2 regions of the Selenomonas sp. FOBRC9 genome follow, and region 1 is predicted to be linked to the other one. Evidence: riboswitches for the same ligand, from Rfam matches in the RefSeq annotation. Region 1 holds a riboswitch; the other holds the start of a gene.
The links. Region 1 has a riboswitch for molybdenum cofactor ahead of modA (molybdate ABC transporter substrate-binding protein). Riboswitches for the same ligand answer to the same signal wherever they lie in the genome.
Positions count from the first base shown of each region.

Region 2: another riboswitch for molybdenum cofactor. It lies ahead of HMPREF1147_RS03490 (TonB-dependent siderophore receptor); the one in region 1 lies ahead of modA (molybdate ABC transporter substrate-binding protein).

Region 1 covers NZ_ALJR01000003.1:3,060-8,333, reverse strand. Annotated here, with positions in the region: gene HMPREF1147_RS00555 (metallophosphoesterase family protein) at 1-34, shown strand, start outside; gene HMPREF1147_RS00550 (sulfate/molybdate ABC transporter ATP-binding protein) at 101-1,159, opposite strand; gene modB (molybdate ABC transporter permease subunit) at 1,159-1,827, opposite strand; gene modA (molybdate ABC transporter substrate-binding protein) at 1,827-2,630, opposite strand; molybdenum cofactor riboswitch at 2,627-2,752, opposite strand; gene moaC (cyclic pyranopterin monophosphate synthase MoaC) at 2,764-3,240, opposite strand; gene HMPREF1147_RS00530 (molybdopterin-binding protein) at 3,577-4,605, shown strand; gene glp (gephyrin-like molybdotransferase Glp) at 4,614-5,274, shown strand, end outside.
Region 2 covers NZ_ALJR01000012.1:142,180-147,453, forward strand. Annotated here, with positions in the region: gene HMPREF1147_RS03485 (methyl-accepting chemotaxis protein) at 1-1,956, shown strand, start outside; molybdenum cofactor riboswitch at 2,115-2,246, shown strand; gene HMPREF1147_RS03490 (TonB-dependent siderophore receptor) at 2,357-4,369, shown strand; gene HMPREF1147_RS03495 (transposase) at 4,900-5,274, shown strand, end outside.

The DNA.
Region 1 (5,274 bases):
TGTGCAGAGCAGTATGCTCAGAGTTGTAAGATAAAAACACAGGAAAAACGGCCGTACGAATGCATTTTGTGCTTTCGTACGGCCGTTTTTTGCGATCCCACTAATCCCGCAGCAGCATGAGATGTTCGGCGGGGAGGCGGAACGGGACGATGACGCCGAGGCTCAGCGGGTGCTCCGCCCAAATGGGTTTGTCCACTTCCCAGCGGATGCTCTTCATGTCCGAGGCGAATCGGAGCATGACGATGTAGGAGAATGTGCTCTCGATGATCTCGGTGACGGCGGCGGGGAATGTGTTCTCCGCGCCGGTTTCGGCGATGCTCATATGGTGCGCGCGGATGGCGACGGATCGGATGTCCTCTAGGTGATCTGCGGCCTCCTGCGGTACGGCGAGCGTGATGCCCCAGTCGGTCGCCGTGACGTGCGTTTCGTCCACGCGGCGGGCGGCAGAGATGTTCTTGCAGCCCGTGAGCGTGGTCGCGGCACGCGTGCTCGGATTCCGAAAGAGTTCGTGTTTGTCCATCGGTGGCGTAAGTTGTCCGCGGTCGACGGTTGCGATCTCGCGTGCGATGCGGAATGCCTCGTCACGGTCGTGGGTGACGAGGATTGCCGAGATGTCCTGCATGGCGAGGATCTCGCGCAGTGCCGTTTCGATCTGCCACTTGAGATGGGTGTCGAGAGCGGAGAGCGGCTCATCGAGGAGCAGCACGTCCGCGCCGCGTGCGAGAATGCGTGCAAAGGCGACGCGCTGCTGCTGTCCGCCCGAGAGCCCCGCAGGATAGGCATGCTCCAGCCCGTCGAGGGAGAAGCGTGCGACGTTTTCGGCAAAGACGCGCTCCTTTTCTTCCCGCGAACCATCGAGTGCGAAGATGATGTTCTCCCGCACGGTCATGTTCGGAAAGAGGGCGTAGTTCTGAAAGAGGTAGCCGACGCTGCGTGCCTGCGGCGGGAGGTTGATGTCCTTCGCACTGTCGTAGAGAGTGCGTCCGTTGAGCACGATCTGTCCGCGATCGGGCCGCTCGAGCCCCGCGATGCACTTGAGCGTCATGCTCTTGCCGCTGCCCGATGCGCCGAGGAGGACGAGGGTCGTGTCCGTGAGGGTAAAGTCCGCTGCAAGCGTGAAGTCACGCAGGCGTTTTTCGATGTTGACGATCAGCTCCATCAGCGCACCTCGCTCTTGAGATAGAGGTTCATGGCGCCGATAAAGACGAGTGAAAAGAGCGAGATGACGATCGCCCAGCGAAACGCGAGGTCGTAGTCGTTTGCCTGCACCGCCGCGTAGATCGCGGTCGACATCGTCTGCGTGTGCCGCGGGATGTTGCCGGCGAACATGATGGTCGCGCCGAACTCGCCGAGCGCACGGGCAAACGAGAGGACAAGCCCCGCGAGGATGCCGTGGCGCGCGTTCGGCAGGACGATGCGCCAAAAGATGCGCCAATTGCTGGCGCTGAGCGTTTGTGCCGCGTGGATCATGTTCCGGTCGATCGCTTCGAACGCGCCGCGCGCCGTGCGGTACATGAGCGGCAGGCTCACGATGACCGCCGCGATGACCGCCGCGCGCCATGTAAAGACGAGCGGCAAGTCAAGCGAGAGGAGGAAACTCCCGATGGCGCTGCGCTTTCCGAGAAAGAGCAGGAGGAAGAATCCGACGACGGTCGGCGGCAGGACGAGCGGGAGCGTGATGATCGCGTCGGCGGCGGTGCTCACAAAGCGGCTGCGAATCTGCAGAACGCCCCATGCGAGCGCGATGCCGACGAAGAATGTGATCACGGTCGCAAGTCCCGAGACCTGAAGCGATATGATGAGCGGTGAGAGCGTTTCGTCCGTCATTATTTCACGGTAAAGCCGTATTTCTTAAAGACTTCCTTCGCTGCATCCGATTGAATGAATGTGAGGAATTCTTTCGCGGCTTCCATATGCGGCGCATCCTTGAGGACGGCGGCAGGGTAGACGATGGGCTTATGCGTGTCGGCGGGGGCGACGGCGGCGACCTTTACCTTATCGGAGACGGCTGCATCCGTTGCGTAGACGACGCCGCAGTCCGCGTCGCCCGTCTCGACCCATGCGAGCACCTGACGGACGTCGGAGCCGTAGACGGCACGCTCTTTGACCTGATCGAGGATGCCGAGCTTCGTAAAGACCTCTTCGCTGTACTGTCCGACGGGGACGCCCTTCGGCTCGCCGAGCGCGATGTGCTTGACCGCGGGATCGAGCACTGCCTTAAAGTCGGGCAGGTTCAGCTTGCTGTCCTTCGCCGTGATGAGGACGACGTCGTTGATGAGGAGGTCGACGCGCGTGCCGCCCTCGAGGAGCTTCTTCTCATCGAGCGCGTTCATCTGCTTTTGTGCGGCGGAGACGAATACGTCGGCGGCGCCGCCGTTTTCGATCGCCTGCTGGAGGGCGCCGCTGCTGCCGAAGTTATAGACGAGCTTCACGTTCGCGTGATCTTTCTCGTACATCGTGGCGAGTTCCTTCATCGCGTCCGTGAGGCTCGCCGCGGCTGAGACCTGCAGCTCGACGTTTTCGGCGGCCTTTTTCGGCGCGTCGGCCGCCTTGTCGCCGCCGCAGCCTGCGGCGAGCAGTGCCGTCGAAGCGACGGCGACGGTCAGCATTTTCTTGATGTTCAGTTTCATTTGGTATGCTCCTTTACAAAAATAGGCAGGCATGGCGGTTTCCCCCCATACCCCGTGACGCGCGTGCGTCAGGCAGGCGCTCGTAGCCGTGCCGTAGAGCCGTCCTGCTCGGAGTTCCCCGTGGGGACTGTGGTCAGCGGATGAATGTGCCGCTCTTGCCGCCGGACTTGCGTTCGAGGCGGATGTCCGTGATCTCCATGCGCTTGTCGATCGCCTTGCACATGTCGTAGACGGTCAGCAGCGCGACGCTGACGGCGTGCAGGGCTTCCATCTCGACGCCCGTTTCGCCCGTGACCTTGACGGTCGCGGCGGCGCGGACGATCGGCTGCGGATCGCGCGTGAGCGTGAAGTCGACGGTGCATTTCGAGATGGGCAGCGGGTGGCAGAGCGGGATCGTGTCCGATGTGTGCTTTGCCGCCATGATGCCCGCGATGCGCGCGACGCCGAGGACGTCGCCCTTTGCCGCCGTGCCGTCCTCGATGGCGGCGTAGACCGCCTCGCTCACGCGGATGATGCCCGTCGCGAGGGCTTCGCGGTGCGTCGTTTCCTTGCCGCTCACGTCGACCATGACGGCGGCGCCGTGCTCGTCGAAATGCGTTAGATTCGGCATGATGCTCCTCCTTTCCGTTCTAATGTGTTCATCATATCCTAGTGGTGGGAGAAAATCAATGCCTTTTGTCACTTTCATGGAAAAGAAACACTGTGAGAGCCCGCTCAGAGGCAAAATTATTCTAGTTATTTTGCACGGTTGCTGTGAAAAAAGTCATAGAGAAAATTTATTTGATGTGCTATAATCAATAAAAAGAATGTATAAGTGAGAATGAGTTTTAACTAGATATTAATTTGAAACGAGTCGCTCTAGATTCGTTCGAACTGTGTATTATATTGCGGCATTTGTGCGAATAGGGGCGCGCGGATGCCGGCACCGACGGAACGGGGGGAGACTATGCGTGAGGTGCGTGTGCAGGATGCGGTCGGTATGACGCTTTGCCATGACATTACCGAGATTGTGCGCGGCAGGACGAAGGGCGCGCGGTTCCGCAAGGGCGATGTGATCCGGCTGGACGACATTCCCGTGCTCCTGCGGCTGGGCAAGGAGCATCTCTATGTGTGGGAAGAGAACGAGCGGATGCTGCACGAGAACGATGCGGCGGCGATCCTGCGCGATCTTTGTCAAAACGAGCACATGACGGCGAGCGAGCCGAAAGAGGGCAAGATCGAGCTGAAGGCGACGGTCGACGGCGTTTTTGAGCTCGACGAGGAGCGTCTTGACGCGGTGAACGACATCGACGACGTGATGATCGCGACGATCGCGCAGCATTACCCGGTGAAGGCGGGGGCAAAGCTCGCAGGGATGCGCGTCATCCCTCTTGTGATTGAAAAAGGAATTATGGAACAGGTACGCGTTGCGGCGGGCAATGAGCCGCTGCTGCGCCTTTTGCCATACAGAAAAATGAAAGTCGGCGTCGTGACGACAGGCTCCGAGGTGTTCCATGGGCGCATCAAGGATACGTTTACGCCCGTGCTTGACAGTAAGCTGCGCGCGTTCGGGCTGCGTGTGGACGAGCACCGTCTCTCGGACGACGGAACGGAGCACACGCGCGCGGCGATCGCGGAGCTGCTCGACATGGGGATGGACATGGTGCTCTGCACGGGCGGCATGAGCGTCGATCCCGACGACCGCACGCCCGCCGCGATCAAGGCGACGGGCGCGCGCATCGTGACCTACGGCGCACCCGTACTCCCGGGCGCGATGTTCATGCTCTCGTATTATGAAAAAGAGGGGCGGCAGGTGCCCATCATGGGACTGCCGGGCTGCGTGATGTACTCGCCCGCGACCATCTTTGACATCGTACTGCCGCGCGTTGTGGCAGGGAGCGAGTGGACGCGGCGTCAGATTCGCCGGCTCGGCATCGGCGGGCTGTGCATGGAGTGCAAGGTCTGTCACTATCCCGTCTGTCCGTTTGGAAAGTAGGCGCTGCAATGGAACTTTTGGAACTCGAGCACGCCGTTGAGGTGCTGCTCTCGTATGTAAAGACACCGCAGACCGAGCGTGTGCCGCTCATGGAGGCGGCGGGACGCACGGCGGCGGAGGACGTCTATGCGGCGATCTCCAATCCGCCGTTCGACCGCTCGCCGCTCGACGGCTATACCTTTGCCGCGGCGTGCGTCGCGGGGGCGACGGCGGAGCGCCCTGTGCGTCTGCGCGTCGTGGGCGAGGAGTGTGCGGGCGAGTTCTACGCGGGCACGGTCGGTGCGGGCGAGACTGTCCGCATCATGACGGGCGGCGCGATTCCTGCGGGCTGTGACTGCGTGATCCGACAGGAGGATGTAACGGAGGACGGGGACGCGATTCTCGTGCCGTTCCCCCTGCGCGCGCATGAGAATTACTGCGACGCGGGCGAGGATGTGCGCGCAGGCACGCATATTATTCGGAAGGGACAGACGCTCCGCGCGGCGGATCTCGCGGTGCTCGCAAGCCAAGGGCATACGGAGGCGGCGGTCTATCGCCGTCCGCGTGTGGCGGTGGCGAGCACGGGCGACGAGCTCCTGCCGCCGGGAGAAGCACTGCGCCCCGGGAAAATTTACAACAGCAATCTCTTCCTCATCGCGGCGCGGCTGAAGGAACTCGGGCTCGATCCGG
Region 2 (5,274 bases), on a different contig from region 1:
AGCCGCTATGACTCGGTGAAGCAGACGGGTGACGACATCAGCGCGCGAATCCAGACCATTTTACAACAGCCGCCTGAGCAGCGCAGCCGCGAGGCGATGCTCACGATCTTCGAAGAGGCGATGCGCGCCAACAGCAACCTCATCGGTGCAGGCGTCACCTTTGAGCCCAATGCGTTTGACGGGAAAGACGCAGAGTTTGTGAATGTGCTTTACTCCGATGAGACGGGGCGTGAAATGCCGTACGCAGGACGTACTGCAAACGGCGGTATCGAGTTCGAAGAGATGACCGGATACGATACGAGTACATGGTACAGCGTTCCAAAGAGTACGGGTAAGATGATGCTCTCGCAGCCCTATTATGATGATGTGAACGGAAAGAAAACCCTGCTTGTTTCGATCGGTATGCCGATTCTTGAAAACGGCAAATTCATTGGATCTATTACACTTGACTTTGATGTCTCGAAGTTCCAAGACGATCTTGCCGCAGTGAGTACACAAGATAATTTCTATGCACTCATTGATGATAAGGGAAATATGCTCGGCAACGGCATTGATGCAAACTCTGTCATGAAGAATGCCTTTGAACTCATGCAGAGTACGGATGCTGAAAAAAAAGATATTTATGAGACAAAAGGTATTCATACCAATGAACGTAAGTCGGCGACGACGGGGCGTGAGGCGGTTTATGTATTCCGTCAAATTCATTTCCAAGGGCTTGAGAACGCAACGCCGTGGGTGATCTACTCCATCACGGATGAGAACGTATTTGTTGGTGAAGCGCGCAACATGGTGATCTTTTCTGTTGTGTTGGCGATTATCTGCGCGGCCGCCCTTGTTGTTGTATTGGCACTCTTTGTTAAAAAGCGTCTCATCACACCGATCAGTGACGTCTGCGGCGTTTTGACCCGATTTGCAGATCTTGATCTCGATAAGGACAAGGGAGCGAAGGTGCGTACACATGCTTCTCGCAGCGATGAGATCGGCATGATGGTAACGGCGCTCTCACGTATGGCAAACAGTTTGCGAGAGATCATTGGAAAGATCAACGGTGCGTCTCAGTCCGTCGCCGCGACGAGCGAAGAGCTGACTGCGACTGCGCAGAACACCTCGCATTCGGCGGAGGAAGTGCGCAAAGGCATTCACGGCATCGCCGAGAGTGCGCGCGTACAGGTCAAGGATACGCAGGATGCCGTGGATCACACCAACGAGATTTTGCAGCTCCTCGAAGCCAACGACAAGGTCATGGAGGAGATGAACGAGGCGACCGCGAACATCGCGAAGCGCCAGACCGAGGGCGCGGAGATCTTGACCGATCTCCTCAAGAAGTCTGCCGAGACTTCCGATGCGACGCAGGAAGTCTCGCGCGTCGTCGAGGAGACGAATCAGAGCGCGGAGCGCATCGAAGAGGCGAGCGCGATGATCCAGTCCATCTCCGAGCAGACGAACCTCCTCGCGCTCAACGCGGCCATCGAGGCTGCGCGCGCGGGTGAAGCGGGACGCGGGTTTGCCGTCGTCGCCGAGGAGATCCGCAAACTCGCCGAGCAGTCGCGCGGCTTTACGGATGAGATCAGCGGCATCATCGGTGAGCTCAAGACCAAAGCGCAGCAGGCGGTCGATACCATGGAAGTCTCGAAGAAACTGGTTGAAGAGAGCAACGTCAACCTCGGACGCACACAGCGGCGCTTTGACATGATCGCAGAGGCAGTCGCAGGAGCGAACAGAGTCGTCACGAAGCTGAACGAGTCCTCCAAGCGCCTCAATGAGAAGAACCAAGCGATCGCCGCAGTCTCCGCGAAACTTATGGACATGGCGCACGAGAACGATGTCACGACTGACGAAGCTGAGGCATCCGTCGATACGCAGACGCAGGCGCTCGCCGACATCGCCGAGGCAAGCGAAAGCCTCGCACAGATCGCAACCGATCTGCAGAATGAGGTGGGGCGGTTTAACGTCTAAAAGGAAAGCAGCCATTTCATCAATAAAAAGGGCGGCACATCAACGTATATTTGTACCGATGTGCCGTCCTTTTGATGTAGTCGTTCATATATGGGGAAGGTGTGAAAAAAGTCATTGACACTTGTTAATTCTCTTTGATAAAATTAATTATAAATTGTAAAATAAACGAGTTCCGAGCAAAGATACCTACGGGGAGCACCTATGGTATCGCGCCTGAGCAATCTGCTCACAGGGGAACGGCGGAAACGCCGCGCCCTTCCGTACTGAAAAGGAAATCGGCAGCGACCGCTGTGACGGAGCATGAAACCGGCAGGGGAACTGTTTGCTGTGCCGACGGTACGGGAAACGGTTCTTTTTTATTATATGCGGTTCATAGCTGTAAAGAGAAAGGGAGATTGGTATGAATAAAAAGAGCGCGTATCGGTTGGCTCTTGCCGCAGCGGTTACGGCGGGACTGGGCTTTGCGTTCCTGCCTCAGGCGCAGGCGGCATCGACGGTTGAGCCGTATGAGACAGGCGACGTTGTTGTCGAGGCGGATGGGGTTGATAAGTATCTCGTCACGACGAATACCATCACGGCGGAGGAGATCAAGGATCGCGGCTATCGCGACCTCTCAGAGATCCTCTCGCAGGTGCCGGGGCTTTACATGGCACCTGCCGATAAGAACAGTAAGATGGTCCGTATCCGCGGTGCGGCAGCCGATCAGACGAAAGTCTATATTGACGGTGTACCGACATTCCCCCTTACGGGAATTGCATCTAATGCGGCAGCTGATCTTTCCACAATCCCCGCGGACAGCATCGCAAAGGTTGAGATCATCAAGGGACCCGGCCCTGTGCGATACGGTACGGACTATAAGGGCGGCGTAATCCTCGTTACAACGAAGGACGGTGAAGGCGCAGGAAGATTACACTTGCATCTTGGCGGCGGCTCACATCATGCTTATGATATGCGTATCGGCTACAGCGGCAGCGATAGGAACGTCAGCTACGCCGTGAATGTCTCGCGCCGCCATACGAATGGCTATCAGCCGAATGAAGAGAATACGAAAACCTATTTCGACGGAAAGATCAAGGTCAAGACGGCGGAAAAATCTACGCTGACACTCAGCGGCTACTATTCCAATATGGATGCCGAGATTGCCAATAATATTGATCCGGTGACAGGAGCGGTGCTCAATAACGGAACAAACTGGTCTGTTGCGGCAGGGAACGGCATCACGAGGCCGATGAAACAGAATAACAAAACACGGGATTGGCATTATGACGGCTTTAAGCAGTCGAATATTGCCCTTCAGTTCGAGAGCCGCCCGAGTGATAAGTGGCAGTATGATGTGCAGTATTATCATTTGGTTGATGATAATAATTTATGGGTGCGGAACCTGTTGACCAGAGAAGGCGGGAGTCTCACACACTTTACCGCAGGCGCACCTCAGTGGTATCGCAGCGGGTGGTTTTCGAAGGGAAACGGTATTGAGACCAATGCCTCCGCGGCACTTGGAGCAAAACATCAGCTCGGCTTTGGTGCGAAATATATAAAGATTGACTGGCATACGGACGAGAATAATACCGGTTACAGCGAGCGTGGTGCGGATAAGAGGCAAGCGTTCTATGTGGAGGATGCATGGAGTTTTGACGCACGTACCCGCATGACGCTGGGGCTCCGTTATGAGAGCGTAGCGCAGGATCACGCGAGTTCAAGTGAAACAAAACAAGAAAGTAAAGAACACGCAACTGACCCTGTGCTTAATATTACACACGATCTGACGAAGGATGATACTGTTCGATTTTCAGCCGGGCGTACGCATTTCTTTGTTCAGGCAAAGAGTGCAGCGACGAATATCCGTCAAGGCATTCCTATACCGAAACCGGAACGCAACCGAAACTATGAGATCGGCTGGAAGCATCGGTTCGGATCGCAGGCATCGCTCGATCTTTCTATATTCCGGACGGACGTAACGGATCGCATCACGCGCATTGTTCGGGGAGGTCCATACTACAATGTCGACCGGACGCGTATCCGTGGTCTGGAACTTGGCTATCGGCAAACCTTTAGCAGCCGTTGGCATGGTTTTGCCAACTATACATGGATGAAAGCTGAAGACATAACGGGCGGAAACACAACAGATGCGACGGGGCTGCCGAAACAGATGTTCAATCTTGGTGCGACCTATCGTATGGGCAAATGGCGCTCGACACTTTTGGGGCGCGCTGTCAGCGGGTGGACAAACGGCAGCGGCAGACCGAACAGCAAGGGATACCTCACAATGGATCTCGACCTGCGATATCGCCCGCAGACCGATTTAGAGTGCTTCCTACGCGTGAATAATATCTTTAATACGGACTACCAGGACAAGCTCTATCATGATGCACAGGGCGCAAACGTCATGCTTGGCGTCGAGATGGATTTCTAAGCATTTAGGTCACAAAAGAAACGCAATCCTATCGTTCCGTGGGGGACGAGGGATTGCGTTCTTTCGTAGCATGAAGTATCTTTAGTATATGAACATGGGGACATAGAAGCGCGGAATGGTACGCCGTCGTCTATCGAAGGAAGGAGAATTTATCCATCTGTCTCGATGTTGTTCAGCCGCCATGCATCGGGGGAGGGCGGCATAATATGGGGGATGTTTATGTTCTAATGTCAATGGGCAGCTCTTCAAAACGACGGCATACAATTTTGTACCATCTTGGATAAATGGTTCGATTCGCGTGCACCTAACATCGTGTGCAAACATCATGATATACGCGCGCCCCGTAGGGGCACGGCGGTGCCGTGCCCTTGGACAACATACGCACGCCATGCAATAGGACGAAAGCCGATACACATACACTTTACATGATAGGAGCAGGAGGAAAGCCGTGTCGTATGATCCCTCCGTACATCATCGCCGCAGCATTCGCATAAAAAGGATACGATTATACACAAAACGGCGCATATTTTATTACTGTATGCACCTACCGGCATCGTCCTTTGTTTGGAAAAATAAAACAGGGGGAAATGATATGCAACCCGTTTGGCGATATTGTGGTGGATGAATGGCTAAAGACCGGGCTTTTACGATCATATGTCCTGATAGACGAATGGGTTGTGATGCCAAATCACTTTCATGGGATATTGTTTTTGGATACGCAGCAACCACGTGCCGATAAGGAACATACCGGCAGAGTGGGAGAGCAGTTCGGTAAGCCGACAGTTGGTTCGTTGCCGACGATCGTACGCTCCTTTAAGGCGATTGTTACACGAGGTATCAATGAGCTTCGTGGAACAAACGGTGCCGTACTGTGGCAGGAAAATTATTATGAACGTGTGATTCGC